4 regions of the Rhizobium sp. MHM7A genome follow, and region 1 is predicted to be linked to each of the others. Evidence: predicted binding sites of a transcription regulator. Region 1 holds the regulator's gene; each other region holds the start of a gene.
What was found. The regulator LexA, encoded in region 1, represses DNA repair genes until DNA is damaged. The targets are predictions, from matches to a motif close to TGTTCNNNNTGTGTTCNG.
Positions count from the first base shown of each region.

Region 2: the regulator LexA is predicted to act here: its motif matches at 2,325-2,342, upstream of FFR93_RS15315 (glycosyl transferase).
Region 3: the regulator LexA is predicted to act here: its motif matches at 1,231-1,248, upstream of FFR93_RS39365 (helicase-related protein).
Region 4: the regulator LexA is predicted to act here: its motif matches at 1,853-1,870, upstream of FFR93_RS09705 (putative DNA modification/repair radical SAM protein).

Region 1 covers NZ_VCHT01000004.1:239,159-243,077, forward strand. Annotated here, with positions in the region: gene FFR93_RS17425 (ComEC/Rec2 family competence protein) at 1-2,403, shown strand, start outside; gene lexA (transcriptional repressor LexA) at 2,384-3,103, opposite strand; gene FFR93_RS17435 (VOC family protein) at 3,303-3,919, shown strand, end outside.
Region 2 covers NZ_VCHT01000003.1:496,732-500,650, forward strand. Annotated here, with positions in the region: gene FFR93_RS15300 (4-(cytidine 5'-diphospho)-2-C-methyl-D-erythritol kinase) at 1-517, shown strand, start outside; gene moaB (molybdenum cofactor biosynthesis protein B) at 517-1,068, shown strand; gene FFR93_RS15310 (hypothetical protein) at 1,115-1,441, opposite strand; gene FFR93_RS15315 (glycosyl transferase) at 1,753-2,271, opposite strand; gene FFR93_RS15320 (PA0069 family radical SAM protein) at 2,411-3,568, shown strand; gene FFR93_RS15325 (ribonuclease HII) at 3,835-3,919, shown strand, end outside.
Region 3 covers NZ_VCHT01000033.1:22,601-26,519, forward strand. Annotated here, with positions in the region: gene FFR93_RS39355 (YMGG-like glycine zipper-containing protein) at 164-421, opposite strand; gene FFR93_RS39360 (DUF3309 family protein) at 448-603, opposite strand; gene FFR93_RS39365 (helicase-related protein) at 1,410-3,919, shown strand, end outside.
Region 4 covers NZ_VCHT01000002.1:305,594-309,512, forward strand. Annotated here, with positions in the region: gene FFR93_RS09690 (dicarboxylate/amino acid:cation symporter) at 1-5, shown strand, start outside; gene FFR93_RS09695 (glycosyltransferase family 4 protein) at 64-1,122, opposite strand; gene greA (transcription elongation factor GreA) at 1,149-1,625, opposite strand; gene FFR93_RS09705 (putative DNA modification/repair radical SAM protein) at 1,876-3,108, shown strand; gene FFR93_RS09710 (UdgX family uracil-DNA binding protein) at 3,108-3,919, shown strand, end outside.

The DNA.
Region 1 (3,919 bases):
TTGCGGCCGAAGGCGGGCGTCGGCCCAGCCGATCCCACGCCTTTTCATACGCCTGCCGCGGGGACGCCGGCAACGACCCAGTCCTCGGTACCTTTACGACACCGGCTGACGGCCGCAATCACCCAATTATCGCGTGCCGGCGTTCGCATGCTGAGCGAGGAGGTGGACTACGGCCGCCTGCTTTTATTCTCGCCGGTTCTCCTCGGCGCCGGCTCCGCCTTCTGGTTTCTGGCGGCGACAGATATTCCGGTCGTTCCATCGCTGCTCGGCCTGTTGACGTTGACGGTTGCGGTTTTCGTCGCGGGCTGCGCACGGCCGGCGTTGCAGACAACGCTTCTAACGCTGGCGCTTATGGTGTGCGGCATGCTCTGCGCTCAGTTCGAGAGCTGGCGGGTCTCCACCGTCATGCTCGATTCATCGGTGACGACGACGGTGACAGGCCGCGTCGAGCGGCGCGAAGGCGACGATCGCGGGCGGTGGCGCTATATTCTTGCCCTCACAGGCACCGCCGAGCCGGAGGTGAAGCGGCCGCCGAGGCGGGTAACCGTCATCGCCCGCGGCGCCGATGTGCCTTTCGAGATCGGTGATATCATCACCGGCAGGGCACGGCTGACGCCGCCGGCAGGCCCGGCGCTGCCCGAACTCAACGATTTTTCCTTCGCGGCTTATTTCGATGGCATCGGTGCAAACGGCTTCTTCTACGGCGCGCCGACGAAGCTCGAAGCGCAGGCGCCGCCGCCGGAGGCGAGATGGAGTTCCGATGCCCTGCTCGAGTGGCTCTATAGGCTGCGTAGCGGCATCGGCGATCGCATACGCGCGATTCTGCCTGGCGACACGGGCGCATTTGCCGCCGCTCTCGTGACGGACGAGCGGCGCGCGATTTCGAACGAGACGACGGACGCACTGCGCCAGTCAGGCCTTGCCCACATTATCGCTATATCAGGCCTCAACATGGCTCTGTCGGCCGGCATCTTCTTCGTCGGCTTTAGGATGCTGCTCAGCCTCTTTCCGGGTGTCGCTCAGGCCTATCCGACCAAGAAGTTTGCCGCCGCCGGAGCGCTCATCGCCGTCACGGCCTATTTTCTGATCTCGGGTTTCGCCGTCTCGGCAGAGCGCGCCTTCATCATGATGGCCATTATGCTGATTGCTGTCTTCTTCGACCGGCCGTCGATCAGCCTGCGCAACGTCGCTCTTTCCGCGCTTGTTATCATTGTGATCTCACCTTCCGAAGTCCTGGGCCCGAGTTTTCAAATGTCCTTTGCCGCGACGCTGGCGCTGGTATCGGCTTATCAGCTGTGGAAGGAACGGCGCGTCGGCGAAAGCGCCCTGCCGAAAATGCCGGCCCTGCGGCTGGCCGCTGCGGTCGCACGCTTTTTCAGCGGCGTTTTCCTGACTTCGCTGATCGGCGGCTTTTCCACGGCGCTGTTTTCGATCGAGCATTTTCATCGCCTGACGGCCTATGGTCTCCCGGCAAACCTCGCGACCATGCCGATCATCTCCTTCATCGTCATGCCGGCCGGGTTGTTGGCGATGCTGCTCATGCCTTTCGGGCTTGATATATTGCCTTGGAAGGTGGTCGGATTCGGCCTCGATCTGGTGATCGTGGTGGCAAAGACGATATCCGGTTGGGGCGGGAATATCGGCGTCGGTCGATTGCCCAGCTGGTATTTCACGCTGGCCGTGGCAGGTTTCCTGCTGATGACCTTGCTGCGGACGCGGCTGCGCCATGTCGGCACCGCTCTCATCGCCGTCTCGACGCTTGCAGTAGTGGTTCTGCCGGCATCCCGGCCGCCGGATCTGGTGATTTCGGAAGACGGCGCGCTCGTCGCGGTCGTCACGCCGGCAGCAATGGCCTCCAATCGCGAAAGGCCGCCGGATTTCATCTTCGATCAGTGGCAGAGGGCGCTCGTTCTGACGGTGCATAATCCGCCGACGATGCTGGATAGTCCTGCGAGCCCGGAGGATAAGGAGAGGCGCCTCAGGCTTTCCCGCGAGCAGCAGAACGAAGCGAAGATCGCGATGCAGGCGGCCGCGGCCGGCGCTGAGGCGGAAAGCTTTTCCTGCCTCAGGAAAGCCTGGTGCATAGCCAAGCTTGCAAACGGTCATATCGTGACCGTCATCGAAAATGCCGCCTATCTCGGCCCTGCTTGCGATGCCGGCGATATTGTCGTAACGTCGGTACGCCTGCGCTTCGCCAGCTGCCGCTCGGGTGCGGCGCTGTTTACCGGCGAAACGCTGCGCAGGACCGGTTCGGTCGAATTGCGTTTCACTGAGAGCGGCCTCGAGGTCGCGACGGCCTTCGATGCATTATCGCGGCCATGGATGCGCCACCGCGCCTATGATTGGCGCAGCAACAGTTTTACCGATTCCGGCCCGTCCAGCGTCAGTGATAGCGGCGGATGAGGCCGACCAGCTTGCCCTGCACCTTGACGCGGTCGGGTCCGAAGATGCGGGTCTCATAGGCCGGGTTGGCGGCTTCCAGGGCGATCGATGCGCCCTTGCGGCGGAAACGCTTCAGCGTTGCTTCCTCGTCGTCGACGAGGGCAACGACGATATCGCCGGGACTTGCAGTGCTGCCGTTACGGATGATCACCGTATCGCCGTCGAAGATGCCGGCGTCGATCATCGAATCGCCCTTGACCTCCAGCGCGTAGTGCTCACCGGAGCCAAGCATATCGGCGGGAACGACGATGTCGTGCGTGTTGTTCTGGATCGCCGAAATCGGAACGCCGGCGGCGATACGTCCCATGACCGGCACGGAGACGGAGTTGCCGTTGTCTGCGACCGCCTTTGCCGCAGCAGGGGCGGCGACCGGCTGGGGCTTGCCGAGGCTGCCCTCGATAACGCTCGGCGAAAAACCGCGGCGCGGTTGAAGACTGGGGCTATAGGCCTCTGGAAGCTTGATCACTTCGAGCGCTCGGGCGCGGTTCGGTAGGCGGCGAATGAAGCCGCGTTCCTCTAGCGCCGTGATCAGGCGGTGGATGCCTGATTTCGAGGCGAGGTCCAGAGCATCCTTCATTTCGTCGAAAGAGGGAGGAACGCCGGATTCCTTCATGCGCTCATGAATGAAAAGGAGAAGCTCCTGTTGTTTGCGCGTGAGCATCGACGTCAGACCCCGTGATTGAAACAAATCCAGAACAGACACTATATGTTCCATATGTGTTCTGCAAGTAGCTAAATTTCCGTAAAACTTCCCGTCAACTCGTTGAGATTTTTATTTTCATTCGCCGGATTTGGCGCGCAAGCCTTGAATTGACCGCGTGCCGTCGCACATCTCATGCCATTTCAGGGAGAGGGACATTATGAAAGACCATTCCGCCAAGCCGCACCCGCTGGATCATGTCGTGTTGCCTGTCGTCAATATAGACCTGGCGCGCGAGAGGCTCGGGAAACTCGGCTTCACCGTTGCCGCCGATGCGCGCCACCCCTTCGGCACGGAGAATGCCTGCGTATTCTTTGCCGACAAGACCTATCTGGAGCCGCTCGGTGTAGCGAGCGTCGAGGAGAGCGAGCTATCGGCGCGGCAGGGTAACGTCTTTACCGCCCACAACCAGGCCTTTCGCTTCCGCTGCGGCGAGGAAGGGCTTTCGGCGATAGCCTTCGGCACCGGGGATTGCGGGCTCGATCATAAGAGTTTCATCGACAAGGGATCGAGCGCCGGCAAGATGCTGGAGTTTAGTCGGACTATGAAAATGCCGGATGGTTCCGAGAGCATCGGGAGCTTCAGACTGGCTTTTGCCGGCGATCTCCGCGCGCCCGATCTCCTTCTCTTTGCCGTCGAGCGCGTCAACCCGTTGCCGGCCGATCGCGGTTCGCTGGAAAGGCATGACAATGGCGTCACCGGCATTGCTGAGGTGGCGCTCTGCGCACCGGAGCCGGCGGCTTTCGCCGCCTTCGTCGGCCTTGCCGCAGCGCAATC
Region 2 (3,919 bases), on a different contig from region 1:
GGGGCTGATGCGCCTCTGGGGCACTGGATTGCCGGTGGAGACGCTGGCGGCGCTGGCGCTGAAACTTGGCGCCGACGTGCCCATGTGTCTCGAGAGCCGGCCGCTGATTGCCCGCGGCATCGGCGAAGAGATCGAAGCCGTTCCCGATCTGCCGGCCCTTGCCATGGTGCTTGCCAACCCACTGAAAGGCGTGTCGACGCCGGAGGTTTTCCGCCGGCTCAAGGCAAAGAACAATCCTCCGCTGAACCTCGCGCAGAGCGCCGGCTGGCTCGCGGCAATCAAGGCGGCCCGCAACGACCTGGAGCCGCCGGCGCGCGAAGTCGTGCCCGAAATCGCGGTGATCTCGGCGATGCTGCAGACTGAGGGCGCGCTCCTTGCCCGTATGTCGGGCTCCGGCGCCACCTGCTTCGGGATCTTTGCCGACATGGCCACCGCACGAGATGCGGCGGCGGCTCTTCACGAGGCGCGGCCAGACTGGTATTTCCAGGCGACGCAAACAGTTTCGGGAGGCATCTGATGGCAGGTTTGGACGAAAAACGGCCCTTTATCGCCATCGGCATTGCGGTTCTCACCGTCTCCGATACGCGCACGCCCGAGACGGACAAGTCGGGCGATACGCTGGCGGCGCGGATCACCGAGGCGGGCCACAAGCTGGTCGAGCGGGCGATCGTGCCCGACGACCGGGAGAAGATCGCCGCAAGGGTCAAGGCCTGGACCGAGCGGGACGAGATCGACGTTGTCATCACCTCAGGCGGAACCGGCTTCACCGGGCGCGATGTGACGCCCGAGGCCCTGGAGCCGCTGTTCGAAAAGCGCATGGACGGCTTTTCCGCCGTCTTCCACCGCATCTCCTATGAGAAGATCGGCACGGCGACGATCCAGTCGCGCGCTACGGCAGGTGTTGCCAACTCGACCTTCATCTTTGCGCTGCCGGGCTCGCCCGGCGCCTGCCGGGATGCCTGGGACGGCATTCTGAAAGCGCAACTCGATTATCGCAGCGTGCCGTGCAATTTCGTCGAGATCATGCCGCGCCTAGACGAGCACCTGAAACGCGGCGCGAAGAAATAGACTGCTGCTGCCGCGAGAAATGCAGTCCAAATGTCGATCGGAATTTTCAGCGCCGATGCGTTGTGGCGATACCCGGCAGGGCCGGCATCGAATCCCAGCTGTCACCCGACAGCAGAATGCAACTTATGCCTTGAACATCCGTGACGACGAGCGTCCAGGTTCCGCTTTTTGCGGCATAGACCTCGAGAACGGCGTTCTGGTTGACAAGCCCGACCGCCGTCAGCTTCTCAGCGAAATTCTTGTCCAGGAATTTGACGACGTCGGATCGGCCTGCGCAACTGAGCATCGCCTGCGATGCTGCCGAATGCGGATGCGCGATCACCAGTGTCGGCAATATGACGGCCAACAGGCCACAGATCATACCCCGTCGCATGACGCACCTCCTTTTCGCCGGGAACCCGGCAGAAGAGGAGATTTTCGCCGACCTGTTCTGCCGTTCACCGGCATTCCATGGCGTCCGTTTGCGAAGCGAGGCGCTTCGACGGCGCCATAAGCGAATTATAGCGCCAAATCCGATGGGGCGCCATCTTTACGCGGCAAGGGCATATGCCGCGACCTCTCCGTCCCTCTCCGACCTTTCGCAGGGGACGTCCCTCGCCCGGTTGTACGGGGAGAGGGCTAGGGTGAGAGGCGGCCATTGGCGTAGAGGAAGCAGACGAAGACCTGGTCGCGGAAGTCGAGTTGTTACCGCGCAGCGCGCGCGACCCAGGAGGGAATGAGTTCGCTGGAGAGTTTGCGCGGCTTCTGGCCCTTGACGAAGTCGGCAAGAGGCATCCCGCTTCTGGCGGTCGCGAGCGCCTGGCTCTTCGGCATCAACAGCCCTAGTTCCAGCGGCGGCCGGGCGCGAGCGACGCGCTGGAAGAACGGGCGTCGGTAGCCGCGGGACGCGGAAAAGCGCGCCGGCGTCTTGTTCAGCGCGATATATTCGGCGATTTCATCGATCCAGCCAGCCTGCGGCCTTGCCCCCGGCTCGACGAAGAGCACCCATTCGCCACGGGCCGAGCGGACGATGTCTTTGATATCCCATTGTGAATGGAAACGGCAGCCGGCGGCGTCGGCGACCCGCGACGTGCCGTCGCGTGAGCCGTGGTCGAGCACGATCACATCGCTGACGAGCCCTTCCACCGCGCCTGCCACCAATATCGATAAAGTCTGCGCCAGTTCGGATTCCTGATCCTGGCATTCGAGAACAACCGTCAACATCGATTATTCATAAAGCGACGCACAATTTTTTGCCAGCACCCTTTTCCTCATTTTGTTCTTGCATTGTTCTCTATTTGCCGATAGGAATTTAATCATCAAAACGGGCGGAGGCAAAGGCTTTCCGCCGCGGGAGAATCCGATGAGAGAGCAGTCCCTGGCAGGGCAGGCCGCATTCGCGCCTGCCAATACAGCAGATATTGCCGATGCAATGATCGTATCCTCTGGCCTCAGGATCGAAGGCGATCGGCGACGCGGGCGTGGGGCAGGACTGAATCCGACGGGCCGTTTCGAAGCGCTGCAGCGGGAGACGTTCGACGATGGCTGGCAGACGCTGGAAGAGCTGCCGCCGTTCAAGACCGAGGTGCAGGTCGAAAAACCGCGCACGGCGATCACCCGCAACGAATCGCCGGACATTTCCTTCGACCGCTCGATCAATCCATATCGCGGCTGCGAGCACGGCTGCATCTATTGCTTCGCCCGGCCGACGCACGCCTATATGGGGCTCTCGGCAGGGCTTGATTTCGAGACGAAGCTCTTCGCCAAGCCCGACGCGGCGAAACTGCTGGAGCGGGAGCTCGCCAAGCCTGGCTATAAGGTGCGGGTGATCGCGATCGGCACGAATACCGATCCCTATCAGCCGATCGAGAAGGAGTGGCGCATCATGCGCGGCATCCTCGAGGTGCTGAACAAGGCGAACCATCCGGTTTCGATCGTCACCAAATCGGCGATGATCCTGCGCGATCTCGACATTCTGCAGGAGATGGCCAGTAAGAATCTGGTGCGCGTCGGCATCTCGGTCACAACGCTCGACCGCAAGCTTGCCCGGGCGATGGAGCCGCGCGCCGCCACGCCACCGCGAAGGCTGGAGACGATTCACGCGCTTTCGGAGGCAGGCATCCAGACTGCCGTCATGGCCGCGCCGCTGATCCCGGCGCTGAACGATCACGAGCTGGAGCGCATCCTCGAATCGGCGAAGGCTGCCGGCGCTGCCGAGGCGAGCTATGTCATTCTGCGGCTGCCGCTCGAGGTCAGCCCGCTCTTTCGCGACTGGCTGCTGCAGCATTATCCCGATCGCTACCGGCATGTGATGTCGCTGGTGCGCTCGATGCGCGGCGGCAAGGATTACGACGCCGAATTCGGCAAGCGCATGAAGGGCGCCGGCCCCTATGCCTGGCAGATCGCACGGCGTTTCGAAATGGCGGCACGACGCTTCGAGCTGACGCGACGCAGCGTGCCTCTGCGCGACGATCTGTTCGTGCCACCTGATGGCAGCGGCGTGCAGCTGTCGCTGCTCTAGCCTTCAGTTTTCAACCGAGTGCCGGGGGCCGGCAGTTCCCGGAATCATGACTGACGTTTTGTGCAATTCCGGACGGAATCCGCTCCAAGCTTTTCGGAATTGCTTTCAGCTTGCGTATCGGCTGCTCGACAAACCGCCCTGTTTTCGAGCCTCGATCGCAATTCCCGCGGATGGCACTGACCGCCACCATCCGCCGGACGGTCCCCGGCTGCCGCCCTGATCCGGGGACTTGCGGGAAATCGGGTTGGCGTGCGAGGTTCAGCCGCATGAAACGTCGCACGCCACCCGATTCTCCCCTGCTTTTCGACACGGTCCCTCTCGTGCCGGATTTCAAGCTCGAGCTCAAAGCTC
Region 3 (3,919 bases), on a different contig from region 1:
GCAGTTTGACTGCCTTGCGCTTGTCAAGGAATATGGCCCCGTCTGACGGGTGCCGGTAGGTTCCGCTTTCGCGACCGACTGTCAACGCCGTGTTGACGCGCGTCAGCGACAAAGAAAAACGGGCGCCAGTGCGCCCGTTGGGAGTCCGATATGATGCTGCCGGTTAGCGGCAACGGGCCTCGTAGCGGCGGCCGTAACGGTCGCGATAGATGCAGTAGCCGCGGCGTTCAACCGACTGGCCAATCAGGGCACCGGTCAGACCGCCGGCAACTGCGCCGACCGCGGCACCACCCCAGCTGTTGGTGACCGCACCGCCGATGACCGCACCGGTCCCGGCGCCGATCGCTGTGCCCTGCTCGGTCGCCGTGCAGGATGCGAGAGCGCCCACGAGCGCGCCAACAAGAACAATCTTCTTCATCATGTCGTAACTCCCCAGGTTGTTGGGCTTTAGATGCGGCCCATTAGTACAAGGATAATGATAATGACGAGAACTAGCCCCAAACCGCCAGAAGGTCCATAGCCCCAGCCACGGCTATAACCCCAATTCGGCAGGGCTCCGATCAAGAGCAGAATGAGGATTACGAGAAGTATCGTGCCAAGCATGGTGTTTTTCCTTCATTTTCATCCGCAATCTGGATGGACAAGAAACACGCATTGGCGATTTTTGTTCCCGGTTAGGCGCTGAATTAGGACGCAATGCGATTCATGGTTTGCGATCCGTCATCCCCACAAATCGTCAGTATGGTTAAAAAATCCTTTTAGTACAATATGTTGCGGTGAACAAAGCCAGAAAGTCTCGATGTCTCCGATTCGTCGGCGATTCGTTCCGTTTTTGGTCGGACCCAGGGCGCGAGCGGGCCGAGCTTGACGCTGCGTGAATTTGGCTGCCGGAAGATTAACGCCCACGTCAGACATCAGTCGCGAGACCTTGTCGCTCGCCCCTCATCTAGCGGCGGAGCATGACGCCGCCACCAGATCTTGCCGTGAACGGAAGGTGAAACCGGTAAGGTCGGCGATTCGTCTCCGATTCGTTCCGGATTTGATCGAGGGGTTAATTTGCAGCGGATTCTTACTTGGCAAAAAGTGCATGGTAGACAACCGGCACTTTGACAAAATGCGAGAACGAGAGAGTCCCGCGATTCAGCATTTAGTAGAAAAAAGTGATTCAAAATCAATACTTAGCCGTGAACAAAAGCTGAATCAGCCAGAGTCAGCGATTCGTCTCTGATTCGTTCTCACGCTGTTCCGAATCGGAGATGCGAACCTTCAGAACGACTCGCAAAGGTCGTAATCCCCGACGCATTTTGAAATCTGCCCTTGCGTTTGCGGCGGCAGCTGTCCATGTGTTCTGTGCCTCCGTCGAGATGGCAAAACTTTTCCTGGGGCGGTCTGCCTCAATTGCATGGACCATGACTCTGACTTCGCAGCCGATGATTCTGAGTGGGCGCGGTGTAACCGCGGTGCTCGGACCAACCAATACCGGCAAGACCCATTATGCCATCGAGCGCATGGTCGCACACGGGACCGGCGTGATCGGCCTGCCGCTCAGGCTCTTGGCCCGCGAGGTCTATACGCGGGTGGTGGAGAAGGTCGGTCTGCAGAACGTGGCGCTGGTCACGGGCGAAGAAAAGATTTCGCCGCCCAATGCGCATTTTTCCGTCTGCACGGTCGAAGCGATGCCGCGGGAGACCAAAGCCGCCTTCGTCGCGATCGACGAGGTGCAGCTCGCCGGGGATCTCGAGCGCGGCCATATCTTCACAGATCGCATCCTGCATCTTCGCGGCCGCGATGAAACGCTGCTTCTGGGAGCTGCGACGATGCGGCCGATCCTGCAGCATATCCTGCCGGGGATCACGATCGTCGAGCGACCGCGGCTTTCGCATCTCCTTTACGCCGGCCAAAAGAAGATCACCCGCCTGCCGCAACGCTCGGCAGTTGTCGCCTTTTCCGCCGACGAGGTTTATGCCATTGCCGAGCTCATCCGCCGGCAGCGCGGCGGCGCGGCTGTCGTGCTGGGGGCGCTGAGCCCGCGCACCCGCAATGCGCAGGTGGCGCTCTATCAGGCGGGCGACGTCGAATATCTGGTGGCAACCGACGCGATCGGCATGGGGCTCAATCTCGATGTCGATCACGTCGCTTTCGCCCAGGACAGAAAATTCGACGGCTACCAGTTCCGCAACCTCAATCCGGGTGAACTCGGCCAGATCGCCGGACGTGCGGGGCGGCACGTGCGCGACGGAACTTTCGGTGTCACCGGGCAGGTCTCGCCTTTCGACGATGAGCTGGTGCAGCGCATCGAAGGGCACGAATTCGACAACGTCAAAGTCCTGCAGTGGCGCACGACCGAGATGGACTTCTCCTCGATTCATTCGCTTCGCGCCAGTCTCGAGGCAGGGCCGCGCGTGCCGGGGCTGACGCGGGCCCTCCCCGCGGTCGACCAGCAGGCGCTCGAGCAGCTTTCGCGCTACCCCGAGGTGATCGACCTCGCCGACAGGCCGGCCCGCGTCGAAAAACTCTGGGAGGCTTGCGCGCTGCCCGACTACCGGCGTATCACTCCGGCACAACATGCCGATCTTATTTCGACCCTCTTTTCCGATCTCGTGCGCTATGGCACGGTGAACGAGCAGTTTCTCGCGGAGCAGGTTCATCGCGCGGATCGAACTGACGGAGAAATTGACACGCTTTCGGCGCGAATCGCGCAGATAAGGACCTGGACCTATGTCTCGAATCGGCCCGGCTGGCTGGCCGATCCGACACATTGGCAGGAAAAGACGCGGGAAATCGAAGATCGATTGTCCGATGCGTTACATGAAAGGTTGACGAAACGCTTTGTTGATCGCAGGACATCTGTGCTCATGAAGCGCCTGAGAGAGAATGCGATGCTGGAAGCTGAAATCAGTGTGAATGGCGATGTCTTCGTTGAAGGACATCATGTAGGGCAGTTGAGCGGATTCCGTTTTACCCCGGTGGGGGGAACGGATGGACCGGATGCCAAGGCGGTTCAGGCTGCGTCGCAGAAGGCGCTTGCGCTCGAGTTCGAGGCCCGTGCGGCCCGGCTGCATGCCGCGGGCAACAGCGATCTGGCGATCGGTTCGGATGGATTGATCCGGTGGCTCGGCGATCCGGTGGCGCGGCTTTCCGGCAGCGACCACGTCATGCGGCCGCGCGTGATCCTGCTCGCCGACGAGCAGTTGACCGGCAATGCCCGCGATCACGTCGCCGCTCGTATCGAACGTTTCGTCAATCATCACATCAGCACGGTATTGAAGCCGCTGGACGATCTGTCGCGCGCCGAAGACCTGCAGGGTCTCGCCAAGGGACTCGCCTTCCAGCTGGTCGAAAATCTTGGCGTGCTCTTCCGCCGTGACGTCACCGAGGAAGTGAAGTCGCTGGATCAGGAGGCTCGCGCCTCCATGCGCCGATACGGCGTGCGGTTCGGGGCCTATCACATCTTCGTTCCGGCGCTTCTGAAGCCGGCACCGGCCGAACTCATCACGCTGCTCTGGGCATTGAAGAACGACGGTCTCGACAAGCCCGGCTATGGCGATCTCATCCCCATCCTTGCCGCCGGCCGCACTTCCGTCGTCACCGATCCGAGCTTCGAGCGGATGTTCTACAAGCTCGCCGGCTTCCGCTTCCTCGGCAAGCGCGCCGTGCGCATCGACATTCTGGAGCGACTTGCCGATATCATCCGTCCGCTGCTGCAATGGAAGCCCGGTCAGAGCAATCGTCCGGAGGGCGCCTATGACGGTCGCCGTTTCACGACGACGACGGCGATGCTGTCGATTCTCGGGGCGACGCTCGAGGACATGGAAGAGATCCTCAAGGGCCTCGGCTATCGCGCCGATGCCGTAAAGGCGGAAGAGGCGTCGGCCCATCTTGCGGCGCAGGACGCAGCTTCAGCCCCCACCGCCTCCGC
Region 4 (3,919 bases), on a different contig from region 1:
AATAAAAGGCCGACTTGTTCGGTGTCGCAGCGGCCCGCTATCCAGCGGGCCGTTCTTTTTCGCTTAGCCGCGATTGTCGCCAAGAAGGCGATCGTAGACCGCCCCGATCGCGCTTGCTTCCTTCTCCAGCGCAAAATTTTCCCTGACATGACGCAGCCCATTGTCGCCATGCGCAATTGCCAGCGCGGGATCTGCGAGATAGCGGGCGATCACCCGTGTCAGCGCCTCGCCATCGCCTGCAGCCACCACCGCGCCCGTCTCGCCACCGACGATCTGTTCGGCATAGGCGCCGGCATCCGAGGCCACTACCGCCGTGCGTGAAGCCATGGCTTCGAGCGGCGTCAGGCCGAAGCCCTCATTGCGGGAAGGGGCGACGTAAAGCGTCAGGCGGCGATACCAGATTTTGATATCGGGTACTTCGCCGAGGAAAAGAATACGGTCGCTAAGGCCGGCGGCGGCGACATCGGCCTTGAGCTTTTCCCCGAAGGCGGCGTGCTCCGCCGTCACCCGGCCGGAGACGACGGCCGTCCATTCCGGGCGTTGCGGCAGCAGTTCGATCATCGCCTGCACGAAGAGATCGGTGCCCTTCTGGTGACGTACGCGTCCGAAACAGCCGACGAGGTAGCGGCCGGGCAGGCCGGTGGCGGCAATAGCGTCCTCGGCCGTTTCAGGCGGGTGGAACAGGGAAAGGTCGACGCCGTGCTGGATGACGGTGTGAGGCACTTCGAGGAAGGAGCCGGAACGGTCGCTGGTTGCGATCACCGCATCCATTCGGCGGATCAGCCATTTCGTATAGGCGGTGTGATGGCGTTGCGCAGCCGAGGTGAAGAGCAGCTTCAGCGGCATGCGCAGGACATGACGGAGCAGGATGCCGACGGCCATCTCATTGTTGCGGCGGGCGTGCCAGATGCGGTGGCGCCGACGCGCCGGCGGGCGCCAAAGGCCAAGGAGCTGCGGCCATTTCAGCTTCGCCAGGCCCTCCGGAAGGCCGGGACCGAGCGTTGCGATCCTGATGCCAAGCCGGATCTGGCATGGGATGAGCTGAACGATGGTCGAGGTGACGCCGGAGAGCCGGCGCTTGAAGTTGGGCGCGATGATCTCGACGTCATGAATGTCCGGCAAGGAATGAGTCTCGTGTGTGGCGGCAATCAGCCCCAGGAAACCTGGAGGATTTCGTAGGCCTTGGAACCACCCGGCGCGTTGACCTCAATGGAATCGCCGACTTCCTTGCCGATCAGCGCGCGCGCGATCGGAGAGGAGATGGAGATACGGCCGGCCTTGACGTCGGCTTCCTGGTCGCCGACGATCTGGTAGGTCTTTTCTTCCTCGGTGTCCTCGTCGACGAGCTTCACCTTGGCGCCGAACTTGATCTTGTCGCCGGACATCTTGGTGAGATCGATGACCTCGGCGCGCGCCGTCAGATCTTCGAGCTCGGTGATGCGGCCCTCATTGTGGCTCTGAGCTTCCTTGGCGGCATGGTATTCGGCGTTTTCGGAAAGGTCGCCGTGGGCACGGGCTTCGGCGATCGCCTCGATGATTCGGGGACGCTCTTCCTGCTGACGCCAGCGCAGTTCTTCCTGCAGCTTGACGAAACCACCCTGTGTCATCGGTACCTTATCAACCATTTTTCTGTCCTTCACTCCCTGCGTCTGCACGCTCGAGCACACACAAAAGAAAACAGGTCCCGAAGGGGAGCTTCGGAACCGTGCCACAAACCTAGTCGAATGCTTATAGCAGATCGGCAAGGCCGATTTCCAGAAAATTCGCATAAGCGAAACGCAACCCACTGCGACATCAAGCGATACGCCCCAAAATGGGCAGCGGCCGGATCGTTTTGGTTGACTATGTATATTAGAACGTATAGTGAACAAAAGAATGAAGAAGTCGCTTGCCGAACGCCTCGCCATCCTTTCCGACGCCGCCAAATATGACGCGTCCTGCGCTTCCAGCGGCACGGTTAAGCGCGATTCAAGCGTGAGCGGCGGGCTCGGCTCGACGGAGGGGTCCGGCATCTGTCATGCCTATGCACCGGACGGGCGGTGCATTTCGCTTCTGAAGATATTGCTGACCAATTTCTGCATTTACGACTGCGCCTATTGCGTCAATCGCTCCTCCAGCAATGTCGAGCGGGCACGCTTCACGGCCGAGGAGGTCGTCTGGCTCACGCTGGAATTCTACCGCCGCAACTATATCGAAGGCCTCTTCCTTTCCTCCGGCATCATCCGCTCGTCCGATTATACGATGGAGGAGATGGTCCGCATCGCCCGCGAGCTGCGCCTGACGCATAATTTCCGCGGCTATATCCATCTCAAAGCGATCCCCGAGGCATCGCCGCATCTGATGGAGGAGGCGGGGCTTCATGCCGACAGGCTGTCGCTCAACATCGAGCTGCCGACCGACAGCGGGATTTCCCGCTTCGCGCCGGAAAAGAAGCCCGCCAATATCAGGCGATCGATGGCGGATCTCAGATTGAAGATCGAGGCGGCTGATGAGCCGACGCTCAAGACCAGGAAACGCCAGCGTTTCGTCCCGGCTGGCCAGAGCACGCAGATGATCGTCGGTGCGGATGGAGCCAATGACGCGACCATCCTTGCCAGCAGCAGCCGGCTATACAGCAGCTATGGCCTGAAGCGTGTCTATTATTCCGCCTTCAGCCCCATCCCCGACGCCTCTAAAAACCTGCCGCTGATCAAGCCGCCGCTGATGCGCGAACATCGGCTCTACCAGGCCGACTGGCTCTATCGGTTCTACGGTTTCGGCATCGAGGAGATCACCGCAAACCAGGCGGGCGGCATGCTCGATCTCAATCTCGATCCGAAGCTTGCCTGGGCGCTTGCCAATCGCGGGGAATTTCCGGTCGACATCAACAAGGCCGAGCGCGAGCGGTTGCTGCGTGTCCCCGGTCTCGGCACCAAAACAGTCAAGGCGATCGTTTCGGCGCGCCGATTTCGGCGCCTGCGGCTCGATGATCTCTCCCGGCTCGGCGTCTCAATCAAAAAGGTCCGGTCCTTCATCGCGGCGGAAGGCTGGTCGCCGCGACGGCTGATCGACCGGCCGGATCTGCGTGCCATGTTTGAGCCGCAGCCTGAGCAACTGTCGTTGCTGTGATGCGCCGGGTCGTGCTTTCGGGACGCGGAGAGCTTGCCGAATGGCGTGATGCCGCACGCGCCTTGGCGGCCGCCGGCATTTTGCCCGAGGAGATCGACTGGCGCGAAAAAAGCGCCGAGGCCGATCTGTCGTTTCAACGTGACGCCATGCCGCCGGCGCCGGCGGCATCACGCAAGCCGATGACGGTGCCGCCCGCCTTCATCGAGCTTGCAGAGACGGTTCTTTGCCATTGCGATACGGCGCGGTTTTCCCTGCTTTACCGTCTGCTTTGGCGGCTGCAGCTGGACCGGCGACTGCTTGAGGTTGCGTCCGACGAGGATGTCGCGCGTGCCCGTCTGATGGCGAAGAACGTTCGCCGCGACGCGCACAAGATGACGGCCTTCGTCCGCTTCAAGGAAGTCGGGGCGGTATCGGCGCGTCGCCGAAAATTCCTCGCCTGGTTCGAGCCGGACCATCATATCGTCAGGCGCACCGCTCCCTTCTTCCAGCGGCGTTTCACCGATATGGACTGGCTGATCGCAACGCCCAAGGGATCGGCCGCCTGGGACGGGGATCGACTGACGATTGCCGAGGAGCCGTGCGAAAAGCCTGATCTCAGCGACGCCACCGACGAACTCTGGCGCACCTACTATTCCAGCATCTTCAATCCGGCGCGGCTGAAGGTGAAGGCAATGCAGGCGGAGATGCCAAAGAAGTACTGGAGAAACCTGCCGGAAGCCGATCTCATTCCTGGCCTGATTGCCTCGGCCGAAAGCAAGGTGCGGGAGATGGTAGCGCGGGAGACGACGCAATCGCTGCCTTTTCACGACCG